2 linked regions of the Cellulosilyticum sp. I15G10I2 genome follow. The protein of the gene in region 1 interacts with the protein of each later gene in a pairwise test. Links are inferred from orthologs where the notes say so. Each region holds a gene or a part of one and is shown on either strand. Other genes may lie near its edges.

What was found.
Region 2: the proteins of eno (region 1) and rpe interact in binary tests that used the Escherichia coli proteins (3 or more experiments, as listed by UniProt). The link is inferred for Cellulosilyticum sp. I15G10I2 from one-to-one orthologs.

Annotation. Positions count from the first base shown.
Region 1 is NZ_FMMP01000019.1:79,551-87,182, forward strand. The notes cover bases 1-2,827. They hold eno (phosphopyruvate hydratase), read left to right. Parts: upstream 1-667; coding sequence 668-1,987; downstream 1,988-2,827. Other genes in these bases: gpmI (2,3-bisphosphoglycerate-independent phosphoglycerate mutase), read left to right, coding at 1-216; BN3326_RS17265 (YIP1 family protein), read left to right, coding at 2,240-2,827. Also shown: more of BN3326_RS17265, read left to right, coding at 2,828-3,049; preprotein translocase subunit SecG, read left to right, coding at 3,129-3,377; rnr (ribonuclease R), read left to right, coding at 3,591-5,777; BN3326_RS17280 (peptidoglycan recognition protein family protein), read left to right, coding at 5,960-6,574; BN3326_RS17285 (copper amine oxidase N-terminal domain-containing protein), read left to right, coding at 6,703-7,632. UniProt on the Escherichia coli protein: Catalyzes the reversible conversion of 2-phosphoglycerate (2-PG) into phosphoenolpyruvate (PEP). It is essential for the degradation of carbohydrates via glycolysis.
Region 2 is NZ_FMMP01000006.1:1,209,221-1,222,159, reverse strand. The notes cover bases 7,109-9,995. They hold rpe (ribulose-phosphate 3-epimerase), read left to right. Parts: upstream 7,109-8,162; coding sequence 8,163-8,828; downstream 8,829-9,995. Other genes in these bases: rpmB (50S ribosomal protein L28), read right to left, coding at 9,782-9,967; BN3326_RS21935 (hypothetical protein), read left to right, coding at 9,559-9,699; BN3326_RS05890 (thiamine diphosphokinase), read left to right, coding at 8,832-9,464; rsgA (ribosome small subunit-dependent GTPase A), read left to right, coding at 7,268-8,161; pknB (Stk1 family PASTA domain-containing Ser/Thr kinase), read left to right, coding at 7,109-7,263. Outside these bases: def (peptide deformylase), read left to right, coding at 1-274; fmt (methionyl-tRNA formyltransferase), read left to right, coding at 290-1,225; BN3326_RS05925 (zinc metallopeptidase), read left to right, coding at 1,244-1,948; 16S rRNA (cytosine(967)-C(5))-methyltransferase RsmB, read left to right, coding at 2,065-3,411; dual-specificity RNA methyltransferase RlmN, read left to right, coding at 3,415-4,452; BN3326_RS05910 (Stp1/IreP family PP2C-type Ser/Thr phosphatase), read left to right, coding at 4,445-5,212; more of pknB, read left to right, coding at 5,209-7,108; BN3326_RS05880 (Asp23/Gls24 family envelope stress response protein), read left to right, coding at 10,317-10,676; BN3326_RS05875 (DAK2 domain-containing protein), read left to right, coding at 10,718-12,364; ATP-dependent DNA helicase RecG, read left to right, coding at 12,448-12,939. UniProt on the Escherichia coli protein: Catalyzes the reversible epimerization of D-ribulose 5-phosphate to D-xylulose 5-phosphate.

The sequences.
Region 1 (7,632 bases):
GACCACGGCAATGCAGAGCAAATGATTGATTATACAAATAATGAACCATTTACAGCACATACAATTAATCCTGTACCCTTTGTCCTTGTGAATTACAAAGAGGGTGTAACGCTTAAAGAAGGCGGCAAGCTTGCAGATATAGCGCCAACACTTCTTGAGATGATGGGAATGGATAAACCAGCAGAAATGACTGGGGAGTCTTTACTTCAAAAGTAGCAATATAGCAATATGAATTACAATCTAAAAGATTAAAAATAGTGCGTCATGTCTTATATAAAGGCTGATGCGCTATTTTTTATTAAATTAAAGGGGTAATGGAGTATTAAATGTTACTGGCAAACGGGCCGCGAGGGGGGGGGAGGATAGCTATACTCCCCCTCTTGCGGACGTTGTCAAGGAACTGCATCCACAGTTATTCTTTTTTAGCATTATCAAAAACAGATGTAAAAACAGAGAAATACTTAAACAATTTATTGAAATTATACCTTGATATAAGTTTGTAAATATGTCAACATATAGATATAAGAAATAGCTCATACAAGTGTAGCGATGATTTTCTTAAGAAGTCAGTTAAAAGCAGGAATAAGTAAACACTTATGATGCATAAATTGGCTTTAATGCGGTAAAAATAGTTTAGAATATTAAACAGAAATGGGAGGCTTTGATTATGAAGGGATATATTGAAATTCTAGATGTATTTGCAAGAGAAGTATTAGACTCTAGAGCGAACCCCACTATAGAAGTTGAAGTTGTTGTAGAAGGTGACTATGTTGGACGTGCAATTGTACCATCTGGCGCATCAACTGGAGAAAGAGAAGCCATTGAACTTAGAGATGAAGATGCTTCAAGATATGGTGGTAAAGGTGTTAAAAAAGCAGTAGATAATGTGAATAAAATCATTGCCGAAAGTATTATTGGGATGAATGCTATTGATCAAAGTACAATAGACCAAATGATGATCGATCTAGATGGCACACCTACCAAATCAAAACTTGGTGCAAATGCTATTTTAGGAGTATCTATGGCGGTAGCCAAAGCTGCTGCAAAAGCACTTAAACTGCCATTATATCAGTATCTAGGCGGGATTAATGCAAAAGTACTTCCAGTGCCTATGATGAATATATTAAATGGCGGACAGCATGCAGATAATACAGTTGACCTTCAAGAATTTATGATTATGCCAGTAGGTGCAGTATCTTTTAGTGAAGCCCTTAAAATGTGTGTAGAGGTTTATCATACCCTTAAAAAGGTGCTTAATGGCAGAGGACTTGCAACCGGTGTTGGCGATGAAGGTGGATTTGCCCCAGACCTTTCAACTGCAGAAGAGGTATTAACGCTTATTGTAGAAGCTATTCAAAAAGCAGGCTATACCCCAGGTGAACAAATAGCCATTGCATTAGATTCTGCTGCATCAGAGTTATATAATGCAGAGGATGGCAAATATTATTTTGAAGGCGAAAGCAAAATGGCAGGCCAGCAAATTGTAAGAACATCAGAAGAAATGGTAGACTACTATGAAAACCTTACAGAGAAATTCCCTATTATTTCTATAGAAGATGGTGTAGGAGAAAACGACTGGATAGGCTGGGAGCTTCTTACAAAAAGACTTGGCAAGAAAGTTCAGTTAGTTGGAGATGACTTATTTGTAACAAATACTGAGATTTTAGAAAAAGGTATCCAAAAACAAATTGGTAATTCGATTCTTATCAAAGTTAATCAAATTGGTACCCTTACAGAAACTTTTAATGCCATTGAAATGGCTAACCGAGCAGGATATACAGCCGTTGTATCTCATCGTTCAGGAGAATCGGAAGATGATACAATAGCAGATATTGTAGTTGCTGTTAATGCTGGACAGATTAAAACAGGTGCACCTGCACGATCAGACAGAACAGCTAAATACAACCAGCTTCTTCGTATCGAAGAGCAATTGGGAGATGTTGCGCAGTTTAAAGGCAAAAAATCTTTCTTTAATCTTAATCAATAATTATTTATTAAAATATATGGGTTTAGGACTTCCTAAGCCCAATTTTTATTCTTTTTAAACGGGTTATACAAAAACACATTTATAGGTTGAGCTATACAGGTTATACATATAATGGATAATGACTAATTAGTCAATGTGTTGGTATTCGTCAAGGAATAAACTTAAAAATATATAAAATATTGTTAATTGTTTTATCAAGTAGCTTATTATATAATAAATACGATTAAATAAATAAAGATGGGGGAAGCTAAAATGAATGAAGAAAAATTTCAGTCAGGTGAACAAGAAAGAGACCTTCTAGATGGAGGATTTGCCGTAGTTGATAGAGAAAAAATTATAGAAGAAGAAACAAGAGAGATTACACCTTGGTATATGCATTTTGTTAATATATTTTCATCACCTAAAAAGATGATGGAAGAAAATTTTTATCATGAACCACCACAAGGTATGGCTATAGGCATTATAGGTTCTATTTTATTTACAGTTATAGCGACATTACTTACTTTTATAAATCCTGTTATGAAACAAACGCTATATGATCAGTTTAGGATGAGCGGCATATCAGAAGAGATGATAGGTCAAAGATATGCCATGACACAAATATCAGGGATCATAGCAGCAGTTGTTATGATATTTGTAAGTGCTTTTTTAACAGCCTTGCTTATTCAAATAGTAAAAGCTATTGTAAAAGATAAAGGAAAATTTGGCTCTTTATTTGTAGTTGCGCTTTTTTCACAAATGGTTGGAAGTGCGGTGATGTGTGTAGATAAATTAATTGCGTTCTTTATTCCTACAGCACATACTGTTTTAGGCCTGCCTATTTTATTAGATGAAGATATGTTAGCTGGGAATATTGCATTAAATGTAATTGCTCAACTCTTAAGCCTTCCAGCGATCTGGGCACTTGTTATATTAGTTATTGGCTACTCTGTCGTAACAAGAACCAGTATTAAAAAAGGTATAGGGGTTGTTGTATGTGTGCAAACCTTTTTTACCTTAGTAGGGATTGGGCTGGCTTATGTCGGACAGATGATGATGCAAAATAGTTTTAATGGTATGTAAGTTTATTGCTTTTTTTATGACTCTATGATATGATAAGGAAAGATGTGTAAACATTACAGTTTGAAGGAGGCTTTAAACTATGGACATAGTAAAAATAGTTTTAACTGTGATCTATGTAATTGCAGCACTTGCAATTATTACAGTTGTTTTACTTCAAGAAGGTAAATCAGCAGGACTTGGTTCTCTAGGCGGAGGGACAAGCAGCAGCAATAATAGTTATTGGGATAAAAACAAAAAACATAGTTTAGAAGGTAAGTTTGAAAGATGGACTAAGGCTACAGCAGCTCTTTTTGTAATTCTTGCATTAGTACTTATGATTCTGAACTAATAAAAAGTGCACTTTACATTGTCAATGTAAGGTGTATTTTTTTATCAAAATATATTTTATCTTAAAAAAAATAGTACACTATGGTATAATGATTATTATTAGTTTAAAGAGTAATTCAAACTATAATCGGGTATAATAGCTATAAATAAATTTATGAATATGATGAAAAATAACACTATGAGTATGACTTTATAAAAGAAAAGAGTTGATCTTATGAGAAATGAAGAAAACCAATCTAAGACACCCACAAGAAAACAAATCTTAATTGATATGATGAAACACCCAAGTTATGTACCACTTAAAATTAAAGAGATTATGACAATACTCCAAGTTCCGCCGGCTGATAGACCAGAGCTCGAAGAAATGCTGGGAGAGCTTATTAAAGAAGGTAAAGTGATAAGGACTAAAAGAGGCAAGTTTGCTGTGCCGCAAACTTTTAATCTCGTATCGGGAACTTTTCAAGGACATCCTAAAGGATTTGGTTTTTTAATACTTGATGAAGATGAGAAAGATATCTTTATTCCTGCATCAGGGGTAAATGGTGCTATGCATAAAGATAGAGTTATGTGCAGAATTACAAAACAACCGACATCCGAGAAACGGGCAGAAGCAGAAATTATTGAAATTCTTCAAAGAGGTCCAGAAAGTTTAGTCGGCACTTATCAAGAGAGCGAAAATTTTGGTTTTGTTGTGCCTGATGATCAAAAATATTCAAGAGATGTTTTTATTCCAAAAAAACTTTCTAAGGGTGCAGTTTCAGGACATAAAGTACTTGTTCAAATTACGAATTGGGCAGAAGAACGCAGAAATCCAGAGGGACAAATATTATCAGTTCTTGGACATGTTAATGATCCGGGGGTAGATATTCTTTCTATTATTTATCAATATGATCTACCAAGAGAATTCTCAAAAGAAGTGATGGACGAAGTAGAAAACATTCCAACCGAGGTACCAGAGCAAGATAAAAAGGGGAGAACAGATTTAAGAGCCCTTCAGATGGTAACAATTGATGGAGAAGATGCTAAGGATTTAGATGATGCTATTTCTATAGAAAGATTAGATAACGGGATGTATCGTTTAGGCGTACATATTGCTGATGTAACGCACTATGTGAAAGAGAAACATCCGTTAGATGATGAAGCGCTTGAGCGGGGCACAAGTATCTATCTGGTTGACAGAGTTATCCCTATGCTGCCACATAAACTAAGTAATGGCATTTGTTCTTTGAATGCAGGGGTGGATAGACTTGCCTTAACATGTATGATGGATATTGACTCCCATGGAAATGTACAAAGCCATCAAATTATGGAAACAGTTATCAAGATTGATGAACGTATGACTTATACAAATGTTAAAAAGATATTAATTGATGAAGACGAGGCGCTTAAAGAGCGTTACAAAGATTTTATTCCTATGTTTGAAAGCATGAGAGACCTTGCGGATCTACTGCGTAAAAGACGTATGAAACGTGGTTCGATAGACTTTGACTTTGAAGAAACAAAAATTATTCTTGATAAAGACGGTACACCTATAGAAATCAAACCTTATGACAGAAACGTGGCAACCCGTATTATCGAGGAGTTTATGCTTATATGTAATGAGACAATTGCAGAGGATTACTTCTGGCAAGAAAAACCTTTTGTTTACCGTAGCCATGAAGATCCAGATCCAGTGAAAATATTGGCACTTACAGAATTCATTAATAACTTTGGTTATAATATCAAGGGTGCTGCTCAAAAGGTACATCCAAAAGATATGCAGAAAATACTGGATGATATAGCAGATAAGCCAGAAGAAAGCATCATCAGTCATCTGCTTCTTCGCTCGATGAAGCAGGCCAGATATACTGCAGAATGTAATGGGCATTTTGGACTTGCCGCACGTTATTACTGCCATTTTACATCACCTATCAGAAGATATCCGGATCTTCAGATTCATCGTATTATTAAATACAATCTACATCATCAGCTTACTGGTAAAAAGGAAGCTGTACTGTTTGAGAGAATGCCAGAGGTGGCTAAGCAATCCTCAATGCGTGAAAGACGTGCAGAAGAAGCTGAAAGAGAAACCATTAAACTTAAAAAAGTTGAATATATGGAACAATTTGTTGGACAGTTATTTAGAGGAGTTATTACAGGTACAACTTCTTGGGGTGTTTATGTAGAACTTCCTAATACAGTAGAAGGACTTGTTCATGTGAATGAGATGGCAGATGATTATTATATTTATGATGAGGCAGGCCATAGATGGATCGGGGATCGTACAAAACAAATCTACCGTTTGGGAGATAAGGTCTATGTACAGGTGCTAAAAACAGATACTATCACAAGATCAATAGATTTTAGATTAGTAAGTGAAGAAGAATTTAATAAGCAAGAACTTGATAAACAAGAGCAATAAAACTTTTAAAAAGCCAGCTGACTTTAGCCACCACTAAAGTCAGCTGGCTTTTGGTAAGACTGGCTTTAGTTACCAGCTATCTTTAAAATAGATTTTCTAAGCAATCTATAGTATAATGCCAAGAGGGACTGGTATAGAAAAATGACATAGTAAGAATCAAATAGATAAGTTAAGGAGACAACATGAAGCAATATAAAGACAAAAGCCATAGGCGGCAATATTATAAAGATGCAGTATTTATTATGACACTTATAGCGCTTATAGGCGTAGCGATGCTGGTAAAGCCAAAGCCAAAGCCTATTGTGCAAAAAGATATAGAAAAAGTAATAGGGATACCGTATACAATTGATACGATACCAGAGTCTGGAAAAAGGCCTGGCAGACATAGAAAAATTAAATATATTGTAGTACATAACACAGCCAATGAAACAAGTGACGCAAGAAGTGAAAGAAATTACTTAACCAATATAACGAACACTTCAGATACTTCATGGCATATTGTAGTAGATGAGCGTGAGATTATAGAAGCTATCCCCCTTAATGAAGTTGCTCACCACGCGGGTTCATCAGTCGGAAATGAATATGGAATCGGGATAGAGATTTGTGAATCAGGCAATTACGAACAGTCAGAAGAAAATGCAATTAAGCTTATTGCTTATCTTATGAAATACTATAAAATACCGCTTTCAAGGGTTACAACACATCAACATTTTAGTGGTAAAGCCTGTCCTAGACTTATTCTTGAAAACTGGGATGCATTTATAGATAAGGTTGAAAAAGAGTTTAGAGGCTACTAATTATTAACAAGGGAATTGAAGGGAAGAGGGGTACTTGTATTGTCATTATGTTTTTTAATCCTTTATAATGGAGGAGAGGAATCTAAAAAATCGACGTCAATTATAGGACGACTAGGAGGACTTTCGATATGACAATGCAAAAAAGTATCATTTATCTATTAGTTTCAGCGATTATATTTACAATGTTTCCGACGATCAGCTATAGCGCATCAGATAATAGAATTACAAAGGTAGTAACAGTGGGCGTAGATGAAGTAATTGAAGCCCAAGGGGCTCCCCGTTTAGTGATAGATTTAAAAGATGAACTAGAACCCGAAGATACTTTCTATTTGATACTAGAAGGTGCTGAATGGGCAGTAGGAACTGGCATCAATGAAATTATAGGTGAAATACAAGGGATGCCCTTTTCTGAGAGTATGCCACGATTAGAGACTTTAAAAATAAATCATAAAGAGCTTCAGATAAGAGTTAAGGACGCAATGATTTTTGCGGGTGTGAGTTTGAGGATCCCGCTGCATACACAGATCAAAGAAGCTGTGGCTACGGTTAGGATTAATAATAATAATACAGCTGTAAGCGCAAATACCCATAGTTTTGCAAAGTCAATGGACTATAGGGGAAAAGTTACATCAGATAAAGTAAGCACTGCAACAAGAGATAGTGTGATGGCTGATTTAGTGATTGAAGAGCCTTATTCACAAGCTTTTCATAAGGCGATGTTAAATCATAAAAGAAATACTATTCAAATGGTTTTAAATTCTAATGACTATGAGTTTGTCCTTGATATGCCATCGCTTGGAGTGCCTAAATTACAGGGTATTAAAGGTTTTGATACAATAACCGGAGGCAGTCAAAATTTAAGAAAGATTGATGCACAGACTTTAGAACTTACATTACCGGACCTTAGTAGTGTGCAATCTACAGGGGGATTTGTTTTAAGCGGGGTAGGGCTTAAGACGACCAACCAAACACCAGCACAGGGAATGGTTACTGTTAACTTACAAGGGGATCTGATCTTTAATACAACTGTAAATGTACTTAAAGTTGTGGATTATGGT
Region 2 (12,939 bases), on another replicon or contig:
TGAAGGGCTCATTGAGTTTATTAATCCAGAGATAGTAGAAGCTGAAGGTGAACAGTTTGGAGAGGAAGGATGCCTTAGTGTCCCCAAAAAGTATGGGCAAGTGAGGCGGGCTAACCATGTTAAAATAAGAGCGCAAGATAGAAACGGGGAGTTTTTTGAATTAGAGGGAGAAGAACTAATGGCGAGAGCCATGCTTCATGAGTATGATCATTTAGAGGGCAAGTTATTTGTAGATCTTGTAGAAGGCGATCTAATTGATGTTACAGATCAATAAAAATAGGAGGGTTCTATGAATATTGTATTTATGGGAACACCAGACTTTGCTGTTCCGACGCTTGAGATGTTAATTGATGAAAAACACCATATTTGCGCAGTCGTGACACAGCCAGATAAACCAAAAGGCAGAGGTGGCAAAGAAACAATGCCTCCTGTTAAAGAAATAGCTTTAAAACATAATATCCCAGTTTTGCAGCCGGTAAGAATAAAGGGCGATGAAGTATTTTATAACGACATACAATCTTTAAATCCGGATCTTATAATAGTAGTAGCATTTGGTCAAATACTTCCACAAAATGTTCTGGATATTCCTAAGTATGGATGCATTAATATACATGGGTCACTCTTACCTAAGTATAGAGGGGCTGCGCCTATTCAATGGTCTATTATTAACAGAGATACAGTTACAGGGGTAACGATTATGTACATGGATCAAGGCATGGATACGGGTGATATGCTTCTAAAAAAAGAAATACCTATTACTCAAGAAGATACCTATGCCAGCTTACATGATAAAATGAAAATAGTAGGTGCCCAAACCTTAAAAGAAGCATTGCCTATAATAACAGGAGGCGGCCTCACAAGGCAAAAACAGGATGATACTAAAAGTACTTATGCTCCTATGATCAGTAAAGTTTTAGGAGAAATAGACTGGAATAAACCAAGTTATGTTATAGATGCGTTGGTGCGAGGTTTAAATCCTTGGCCAACTGGTTATACCTATTATAAAGGGGAGACCATGAAAATCTGGCAGGTACAGCCTATAGACACTACAACTGAATTTAAAGCTGGGACTATTATTAGTGCAGATAAAAAGGGAATATGCGTGCAAACAGGAGAGGGAAGCTTACTGATACAAGAAATACAAATGCCAAATAAAAAGCGTATGCCAGTATCAGAGTATATTAAAGGTAATACAATTGATGAAGGTATTATGCTTGGAATATAATGATAAGGAGTGAATATTATGGGTTTTGGATACTTGGGCTATGGTTATGGCGGCAGTGGAATATTTTTATTAATGGCAATTATCATTATGATTATCCCATTATATGCAAGCATGAAGGTGCAAAATACTTTTAATAAGTATTCCAAGATAAGAAGTTTATCGGGGTATAATGGAGAAGAGGCGGCAAAACGTATTTTAATGATGAATAACATTAACATTCCTATTAAGCCTATAAGAGGATCAATGACCGATTTTTATGATCCTATTAAAAAAGAACTAGCCCTCTCACAAACGGTATATGGAGCAAATTCCATTGCAGCATTAGGTGTTGCGGCCCACGAGGTAGGTCATGCCATTCAAGATGCAGATGATTATGCTTTTTTAAGATTTAGACATGCATTATATCCTGCAACTAATTTTGCAAGCAGATTGTCTATGCCGCTTGTCATTTTAGGGCTTATTACTGCAGGGCCGTTTCTTCAGATAGGTATTCTTTTATTTGCAATAACCACTTTATTTACAATTATTACACTTCCTGTTGAGTTTGATGCTTCAAAAAGAGCGTTAGTTAGCTTGGAGGCGAGCGGAATTTTAGGACCACAGGAACTAGACGGCGCCAAAAAAGTACTTAATGCAGCGGCGCTTACTTATGTTGCAGCTGCAATGGTATCTATTTTATCTTTATTAAGACTTATTTTGATGAGTAACAGAAGAAATAACTAAAAGGCGCTTAATTTAGCGTCTTTTACTTATTGTTTATATAATAAATAACATAGCCGGACAGCTCTCTTTAGACTTCTAGCTAGGATGATAAAGAGGCAAGAGAGAAAGGAATTATTATGAATACTAAAAACGCAAGAGAACAAGTTGTGGATCTACTTATGGAGATAGAAAAAGATAAAACTTATGCACAACTTCTGCTAAAACAAGCGTTAAATCATACAGAACCAAAAAGCAAGCCTTTTATTACTGAAGTTGTATACGGTACCTTAAAATATAGATTGAAATTAGACTATATTATTAATTCTTTTTCAAAGACACCTATCCGTAAGATGAAGCCTCTTATAAGAAACGTAATGAGAATGAGTGTTTATCAAATGTTTTATTTAGATAAAGTACCCGTTTCTGCTGTTATTAATGAGGCTGTTAATATTGTTAAAAAAAGAAAATTTGGTAACTTGTCAGGATTTATTAACGGGGTGCTGCGTGAGATAGATAGAAATAAAGAAAAAATAGCTTATCCTGATAAAAATAAAGATTTAACAGGTTATCTAAGCATTATTTATGCGATACCCGATTGGATTATAAAAGAATGGTTAGCGGTATATCCGGAAGACTTAGTTGAAAAGATCTGCAGTGCACTTAATGAGAGAGCCCGAGTATGTATTCGTATTAACACATTATGTACATCAAAAAAAGAAGTTATGGAAATTTTAAATCAAGAAAACATTTTATTTGAACCAGGCAATTTATTAGATGAAGCTTTGTATATTAAACAGGTAGATAATTTGCAAAATCTTTCTTCGTTTAAAGAAGGGATGTGGACGGTGCAAGATGAAAGTGCGATGTTAGTTGCTAAAGTAGTCAGACCAAAACCAGGTGAGCATATTTTAGATATGTGCAGTGCACCGGGCGGTAAATCTATTCATATGGCAGAACTTATGCAAAACAAAGGCGAAATCATAAGTGCAGACGTCCACGCTCATAAGCTTGAGCTTATTGAAAAAAATGCAAAAAGAATGGGCGTAGATATTATTAAACCCGTACTTCAAGATGGGACACTATTTCGTAAAGAATGGATAGGGGCATTTGACCGTGTGCTTTTAGATGCGCCCTGTTCGGGTCTTGGTATTATGAAGCGAAAGCCTGATATACGCTATAGCAAGAGTCTTCAGGATTTAAAGGGAATTGTTCAGCTGCAAAAGGCATTGGTTAATCATGCTGTAAAGTATGTTAAAGAAGGAGGGGTTTTAGTTTATAGTACTTGTACCCTTTCAAAGCCGGAAAATGAAGAGATGGCCTCCTATATTGCAGATGAATTAGGTTTAGAATTATACGATATAGCAGATACTATACCTAAAGAACTGCATGCTTATATCAAGAATCAAGGCATGGTTCAAATTTTACCTTTTGTAGCAGACACAGATGGGTTTTTTATAGCAGCCTTTAAGAAAAAGAGGATATAATCTATGAACGATATTACAAGCAAAGATTTAACGACGCTGCAAGAGCTTATGAAAACTTATGGAGAAAGTGCCTTTAGAGCTAAGCAGCTTTTTGAGTGGCTTCATAAAAAGATGATATGGGATTACGATGAAATGACCAACATTCCCCATGGTCTTAGAGAAAAGTTAAAGCAGGATTATCCTATCATTCAGATGAAAATAGCAAAAAAATATACTTCTCAATTAGACGGAACCATAAAATACTTGTTTGAACTCCAAGATTCACATATAATAGAAGGTGTTTTGATGCGATATAAACATGGGAATTCTATATGTATCTCATCTCAAGTAGGATGCAGAATGGGATGTAAGTTTTGCGCGTCGACTATAGGCGGACTTGTTAGAAATCTTTCAGCGGGAGAAATGCTGGCACAGATTTATAAAGTACAGGAAGACATCAAAGAGCGTATTTCTAACATTGTTATAATGGGAAGTGGTGAGCCGTTAGAAAAGCTTGATATTACGATGCAATTTATTCAGCTGATTAATAGTAAGCTTGGACAGAATATTGGGCAAAGACACATTACATTGTCTACTTGCGGACTTGTACCGGCTATTTATGAACTTGCGGATATGATGATGCAAGTTACTTTAGCTGTATCACTCCATGCACCTACAGATGAAAAAAGAAAAAGGATCATGCCTATAGCACACAAATATTTAATAGCTGATATACTAAAGGCTTGCAGATATTATACAGAAAAAACAAGCAGAAGAATTACTTTTGAGTATGCACTTATAGAGGGAGAGAATGATACAGAAGAAGATGCCAGAGAATTAGGCAAGCTTTTAAGCGGTCTTTTATGCCATGTTAATCTCATACCTGTTAATCAGGTAGAAGAGAGGACGTATAAAAGCAGCCATGTTTCAAGTATAGAGAAATTTATGAAATTATTAAGTGCATATGGTATACAAACTACCTTGCGCAGAAAGCTTGGGTCAGATATTGATGCGGCCTGTGGACAACTACGTAACAGGTATATTAAAGAGCGAGGTGAATAGCGTGATAGCTATTGGCAAAGTAGATATTGGCAAGAAAAGAAAAAAAAATGAAGATGCTTTATTTGTTTCAGATAAGCCTGTAGGCATTCTACCTAATCTATACATTGTGGCAGATGGCATGGGTGGGCATAAAGCTGGTGGAACAGCGAGCAAACTAGCTATTGAATCTTTTTGCAGCTATGTTGAGACACATGATACACTGGATATTAAAACAAGAGAAGATATTATAAGACTTATTAAAATGGGCATTTTGCATGCTAACCATATGATTTACGAACAGGCAATGCATGATGAGAGCTATAAAGGCATGGGTACCACCTTTACTGTGGCAACTGTCATTGAGGATATTTTATATTTAGCCCATGTGGGTGATACGCGTTTGTATCTTATCAATCGTAATAGTATTTTTCAAGCAACTACTGATCACTCGTTGGTTCAGGAAATGCTTACACAGGGTTATATTTCAGAAATTGAACTTAAAGAGCATCCACAAAGGCACATTATTACGCGGGCGGTTGGTACATATGAAAAAGTAAAGATAGATACTTTGATGTATGATATGGGTAAAGTAGAGTATATCATATTATGTTCAGACGGCCTCACATCTATGATTACGGATTCTGTTATACACAAGATTGTATATGATCATGAAGAAGATTTAGAAAAGATAGTAGATACATTAATACAAGAAGCAAATGAACAAGGCGGATTAGATAATATAGCAGTTGTAATTGCAAAGAAATACGAGGTGAACAAATGATGATAACACCAGGAACGATACTAGGGGATCGCTATGAAGTTATTGAAAAGATAGGCGCAGGTGGTATGTCTATCGTTTATAAAGCAAAGTGCAATAGATTGCAAAGATTTGTAGCCATTAAAGTGCTTCGCGAAGAGTTTGTTACAGATGAGGAATTTGTAGCTAAATTTAGAAAAGAAGCCTTAGCAGCAGCGAGTCTTTCGCATCCTAATATTGTAGGTATTTATGATGTAGGGAGTGATCAAGACCTGCATTATATTGTAATGGAATATGTGGAAGGTAAGACTTTAAAAGATCTGATTGCCGAAGAGGGACCATTTGACTCTAAAATGGTGTTAGAGTTTGGTGTACAAATTGTATCAGCACTAAGACATGCCCATAGAAAAAAGATTATTCATAGAGATATTAAACCTCAAAATATATTAGTAACTCATGATAATGTTTTAAAAGTTACTGATTTTGGTATTGCTAAAGCCGTTGATTCTTCTACTGTTGTGGCAACGGGTAATGCCATCGGTTCAGTGCATTATTTTTCTCCAGAGCAGGCTAAAGGCAAATATGTTAATGAAACAAGTGATTTGTATTCATCTGGTATTGTGCTATTTGAACTTGCCACAAGAAAATTACCTTTTGAAGCAGATTCGCATATTTCAATAGCACTTAAGCATATTAATGAAGATTTACCACTGCCTACTACATTTAACCCTGATGTCATGCCTAACTTGGAAAAGCTTATTTTAAAAGCAACGCATAAAAGCCAAGCAGCAAGATATCAAAATGCAGATGAGATGCTAAAAGACATGAAAGGTATCCTGGGTAATCCTGGATACATTGTAGAAAGTAATGAAGTATCGGATCATACGATCTTGTTAACAGATGTTGAAACTGAATATATCAGAAATAATGGTAATAAATTGAATAAAAATACCAGCCTTAAAAGTTCAAGTATTTATACGGAAGGTCCAAATCTAGAGGTAAAAGAAGAAGAGGAAGAAGAAATTTCTACACTTTATAAAGTACTTGTGAGTGTAGGCGGAGTATTAGCTACTTTAGTATTAATATCTATTATTACTGTAGCGCTTGTTGTATGGCTTCCTGGGATGAATAAATCAAAGGAAGTACTTGTACCTAATCTTACAGGTAAAACGTTAGAGCAAGCTGAAAATCTTCTTAAATCCTATAAATTAAAGTTAAGTGTTATAGGTGAAGAAGCAACTGATACAGTACCTGAAGGAACTGTTTTTAAACAAAATCCTGGTGAGAATAACCGTGTGAAGCCTAATACAGTGATAGAGGTTACACTAGCTGGAGAGGTTACAGCTGAAGAACCAGACAGAACCATACCTGATTTAATTGGATTAGATCGGCTGAGTGCTGAAAAACTCTTAAATGAGTATGGTCTATCCTATGATATCGAAGGTGCCTATGATAACATTGTTGAAGTAGGTAAGATTATGGATCAAACACCAGTATCTGGGGGACGTATCTCACCAGAAACAAGAGTAACGCTCATTGTAAGTAAAGGTCCTCAGGTGGTATTAGCCAATGTGCCTAATCTAGCAAATATGACGGTACAGGATGCAGAGATAAGTCTGCGCAATGAAAAGTTAAGGCTAGGAGCACGTAAAGAAGATTATAGTGATACAGTTTCCCAAGGTCTAATTATCAGTCAAACAGTTAGTCCTAACAGACAAGTTGAAGAAGGGACTGCAATTGATGTGGTGATCAGCAAAGGCAAGAAAGAAGAAGTTCAGCCTGAGCCGGAGGAAACAATACCAGATACACCAAAGCCATCAGATAACAACGTTGTTACTAAAATATTTACGTTAGCCAATATACCTTTTGATATTGAAACAAAAGACGTTTATCATGTGATGATTAAACTTACAACTGAAGATGGCTCTAAAATAGTTTTTGATCAACAAGTTAATAAAGATCAATTCCCATTGAATATTCCTATAAAAGGAAAAGGAAAAGGTACGCTAGACACTTATTTTGATGGGAAGACGATACCGTCTTATCAGGATGAAATTGACTTTAATGAGGTGTAGCAGTATGGTACAAGGTACTATTATAAAGGGCATTGCAGGATTTTATTATGTAGAAGCTGATCAGACAATCTATGAGTGTAAAGCACGAGGTAAATTTAGAAAAGATAATATTGTCCCCTTAATAGGGGATAATGTTCTGATTACATTAGGTACAGAAGAAAATTCTGGAGATAAATACCAAGTCGCAGTCATAGAAGAGATACTAGATAGAAAAAATAGCTTGATAAGGCCCCCGGTTGCAAATATTGACCAAGCCATTGTTGTATTTTCGGTAACTTATCCAGAAATTCATTTAGATCTCCTAGATAGATTTCTGATTACGATTGAAAAAGAAAATATTACACCTTATATCGTTCTTAATAAGATTGATGATGGCAAGGAAGAAGACTACCACAATGTGGTAGAGACTTATACACAAGTGGGCTATGAAGTCTTATGCCTATCCGCAAAAAAGGCAATCAATATTGAACTTCTAAAAGCAAAACTAAAAGATCGGACTACTGTTTTTGCAGGACCTTCAGGTGTAGGCAAATCTACATTATTAAATACAATTGAAAAAGGATTAAGTCTAGAAACAGGCGAAATGAGCCATAAGATTAAAAGAGGTAAACACACTACAAGGCATGTAGAGCTTATTCCACTTAGTATGGGTGGGTTTGTTCTGGATACGCCAGGTTTTACCTCTCTTCAATTAGAAGGTATTGATAAAGATGATTTGAGATATTATTTTAGAGAGTTCAAAATTTACGAGGGATTATGCAAATTTAATGGATGCTCACATACACATGAACCTGGGTGTGCAGTTAAACAAGCCTTGGAAACTGGTAAGGTTTTAAAACCGAGATATGACAGTTATATAACTTATTATAATCAATTACAAGATATAAGGAGATGGTAAAATGGTTAATTTAGCACCCTCGATATTATCAGCAGATTTTTCCAATCTAGAAAGAGATATTAAATGCGTGCAGCAGGCAGGCGTAAAATATATTCATGTAGATGTAATGGATGGCAGTTTTGTGCCGAATATTACGCTTGGTGCACCTATTGCAAAGTCTATAAGAAAGCACATTACAGGGATAATGGATGTTCATCTTATGATTGATAATCCTGATAAATTTCTAGAGGATTTTAAAGAGGCGGGAACAGATATTTTAACAGTTCATTTAGAAGCAACCCGTCACATCCATAGAACAATACAAGCTATTCATGCATTGGGTATGAAGGCTGGAGTATCTATTAATCCTGGGACACCTGTAAGCCATCTTAGGCCTATTATAGAAGATGTTGATTTGGTACTGATTATGTCGGTTAATCCAGGATTTGGAGGACAAAAATTTATTCCATATTCTCTTTGCAAACTTCAAGAAGTTAAACAATTGGCTGATAAATATAATCAAAATTTATTAATAGAAGTAGATGGCGGCGTAACCCTTGATAACGTAAAAAGGATAGTAGATGCGGGGGCAAACCTTATTGTAGCTGGCTCATCAGTATTTAATGGCACGGCTACAGCAAATAATGCACAGAAATTTTTACAAGCGTTTAAAACTTATGAGGACTAGAGGATGAAATGCCTAATATTTGCGAATGGGGACTATGGAGACTATTCCTTTTGCAGGGATATTGATACGTATGATTATATTATTTGTGCTGATAATGGCATGAAGCATGCAAAAGTTTTAGGGATTGTACCAGACCTTATAGTTGGAGATTTTGATAGTGGGGTGGCGCAGGATCTAGATTTTTTTAAGGATAAACATGTTAGTGTACAAAGTTTTTCTTCTGTAAAAGATGAGACGGATACTGAAATAGCCCTTGATAAAGCTATAGATAAAGGAGCAAGCAGGGTAGACATTTATGGCGGGGTGGGAACGAGGTTAGATCATACGCTGGCAAATGTACATCTTTTGTATAAGGCGCTTGGTCAAAAAGTTGCTGCAAGACTCATAAATCCTTATAATGTGGTATATCTTATTGATAAGTTTATTGAAATAAATGGTGAGCCGGGTACGTTTATAAGTTTATTGCCTTTTAGCAGTGAAGTGTCAGGTATTTATACAACAGCACTTGGATACAGGCTGCAAAACGGTATATTAAGACAGGGGAAGCCTTGTGGGGTAAGTAATTATATGGTAAGTGAGAAAGCGACCATTTCAATAGAAAAAGGATTGTTATTAGTTATCAAAGCAGTTGATTAATGATAAATTCATAAAAAATGAGCCAATCGTGCTCTTTTTTTGTATGTAAGAATATTATAATTATAGATAACTAACAAAGAAGGTAGGAAATGTTATGAAACGAAGAATAACAGGTCTTTGCTGTTTTTGTATAGGGCTAGGTATGCTGATGGTCATTATTATACCCGCACTTGGATGGATTTTTACGACAGCTATTATCCTTATAGGAATCGGATGTGGTATGTTTAGATGTTAATTATAAAACGCATAAAAAATTAATAGCGAACATCTTAAAGGATGTCCGCTTTTTAAGTAAAGAGCAATCTTAAATTCATTAATTAGGCACGTGCAACTAAGTTAGAACGTAAACAACGTGTACATACGTTCATAGTTTTAACAGCTCCATTTTGAGCTACTCTAACTTTTCTAACGTTTGATTTCCACATTTTATTAGATCTTCTATGAGAGTGGCTAACTTTAATACCAAAATGTACGTTTTTTGAACAGATTTCACATTTTGCCACTTTGAACACCTCCTTGATTTTAAATCCGTGACATAACAAACTATATTGTAGCAGATAATAGATAATATTTCAAGTATTGATTGCGTTTTATTTTTTATAGATTAGGTTAGAAATTTTTTAAGAGGATTACCACTTTTTTCTCAAGAGACTATGTGATATAATGATGTGAAGTTGATAATATTATAGAGAAACAACATATAACTTTGAGTTATTCATTACTATCATGTTGTTTCTCAGAAGGATTTCACATCACCTATTATGATGAATAACTAAAATTTAAAGATGTGAAATCTATAGAAATAATATGACTCATATAAATGAGATGGGTAGAGATTAGGAGGACTGTTATATGCCAAGTAAATTTACGAGCGAATATGGAAATATTGTGATTGATGAGGATGTTATTGCACAAATAAGCGGAATCATAGCCATGGAGTGTTACGGGATAGTCGGTATGGCAGCACGTAATGTTAAAGATGGTATTGTTCATCTTTTAAAAGGGGATAGTTTAACCCGTGGTGTAGCTGTACGCTTAAATGAAAACAATGTAAGCATTGATTTTCATATTGTAGTAGAATACGGTACAAAGATCTCAGCAGTAGCTGATAATTTAATGAGTACAGTAAAATATAAAGTAAAAGATATTCTAGGCATAGACGTAGAGCACATTAAAATATTTATTGAAGGTGTAAGAGTAGATAAAGAATAAAAGCTGTTTTAAAGAACGAAAGGTTTGAGGAGGCATATAAGGTGAAATTAAAAGCAATAGAGGCAAAGCAATTGCAGGCAATGATTATAGCAGGAGCCCAGCTGCTAGATGAAAAGAAACAAATGATAAATGAACTCAATGTATTTCCAGTCCCAGATGGAGACACAGGTACAAATATGTCGCTAACAATGTTAGCTGCAGCCAAAGAAGTAGGGATGGTAGATGGCAGCAGTGCTGCAGAAGTTGTTAAAGCGGCAGCTGTGGGTTCATTAAGAGGTGCAAGGGGGAACTCAGGTGTCATTTTATCACAGCTTATTCGGGGCTTTGCAAAAGGGATTGAAGAACACGTAGAAGTAGATACAATTGTTCTTGCTAATGCTTTTCAAAAGGGTGTTGATACAGCTTACAAAGCAGTTATGAAGCCTAAAGAGGGCACAATACTTACCGTTGCAAGAGAAGTTGCGATTAAAGCACTAGAAATTAGTCTTGAGACTTCAGATATCGAGACATTTATAAAAGTAGTATTAGAACATGGGTATATGATATTAAGCCAAACCCCTGATATGCTGCCAGTTTTAAAAGAAGCTGGAGTCGTAGATGCTGGGGGACAAGGACTATTATGTATTCTTGAAGGTGCTGCTAGAGTTATCATAGAGAACCTTGAAGTTGAAATTGAAAAACCAGAAATCAGCTCAAGTGTAGCAGCCTTTAGTGCGCTTAAGAACTTCAAAACTGAAGACATCACATTTGGATATTGTACCGAATTTATTGTGGAAAGAGTACAGAGCTTAGAATATGATGAAGAAGGCACTAAGTCCTATTTAGAGAGTATTGGAGATAGTATTGTTGTTGTATCTGACGAAACCTATATTAAAGTACATGTTCATACAGATAACCCAGGGCTTGCCCTCCAAAAAGGCTTAGAGTTTGGCGCACTTAATCATATTAAAATTGAGAATATGCGTACACAGCATTCCTCTATTTTTCATGATAATGCTTCCCAAGAAACTGAAAGCCACGTACCTAAAAAGGACTTAGCTTTTGTTGCGATAGCTGCCGGAAGTGGCATTTCGGAAATCATGCAGAGCCTTGGTGTGGATGTAGTCATTGAAGGTGGACAGACTATGAATCCAAGCACAGAGGATATTCTAAGTGCTATTAAAAAATGTCATGCAAATGAAGTCATAGTTCTTCCAAATAACAAAAATATTATTCTGGCAGCAGAGCAAGCAGCTATTATAGAGGAAGAAGTTAAAGTGCATGTAGTACCTACAAAAACATTACCGCAAGGTATAGCTGCTATGATTGCACAAGACGGCACGTCAAAAGATGCCAGTACCGTTATCGCCGATATGAAGGAAGCGATTGCGCTTGTAGAAACAGCTCAAATTACAATAGCGGTCAGAGATACGGTGATAGAAGGCGAAAACATTATAGAGGGTGAATATTTAGGGATTTTAGAAGGTAAAATAGTAGTACATCACAAAGATCTTAAAGAAACTTTTATGTCATTACTTAAACAGATGAAAGAAGATGCTGAAGTTGTGACGATCTACTATGGTGAAGATATTACAGAAGAAACAGCAAAGGCTTTTAAATTAGACGCTGAAAATATCTATCAAGATGCAGATATAGAACTTTATAACGGCAGCCAACCTGTCTATTATTTTATGATATCGGCAGAATAATAGGTAATAAGAAGTGAAAAAAGAGTAGGAAGTGCCGATTTTTATCGGCACTTTTAGTTTAGGTTAGTTTAGGAGGTAGTTTTATGGTGTTAAATCAGTCGATACTTACTTTAAAAGGAGTTGGGGCCCAGGTAGCTGCAAAGCTTAATAGGCTGCAAATCTACACATTAAAAGATATGATTGAACACTACCCGAGAGAATATGAAGACAGAAGAAAGATTACGCCTATTAGTGAGTGTGTCATGAATGAGCATAATAATATTCTGGCAGCAATTGTTTCAAAACCTCAAATAACTAAAAAAGCAGGCAAGATCATTGTGAGCTTTAGAGTAAAGGATGAAACAGGAAGCATTTATATTGTTTTTTATGGACAAGCTTATATGAAAAACAACTTTGAAGTGGGAGAACAGTACTTATTTTATGGCAAAATAAAACATAAGTATGCAAAGATAGAAATGGAATCTCCAGAGTATGAAAAAGTAGCGGTACCTAATCAGATTGAGCAAATTGCAAAGATTACCCCTATTTATAATGCGACCTATAAATTATCACAGAAGGTGATAAGAGGTCTTATA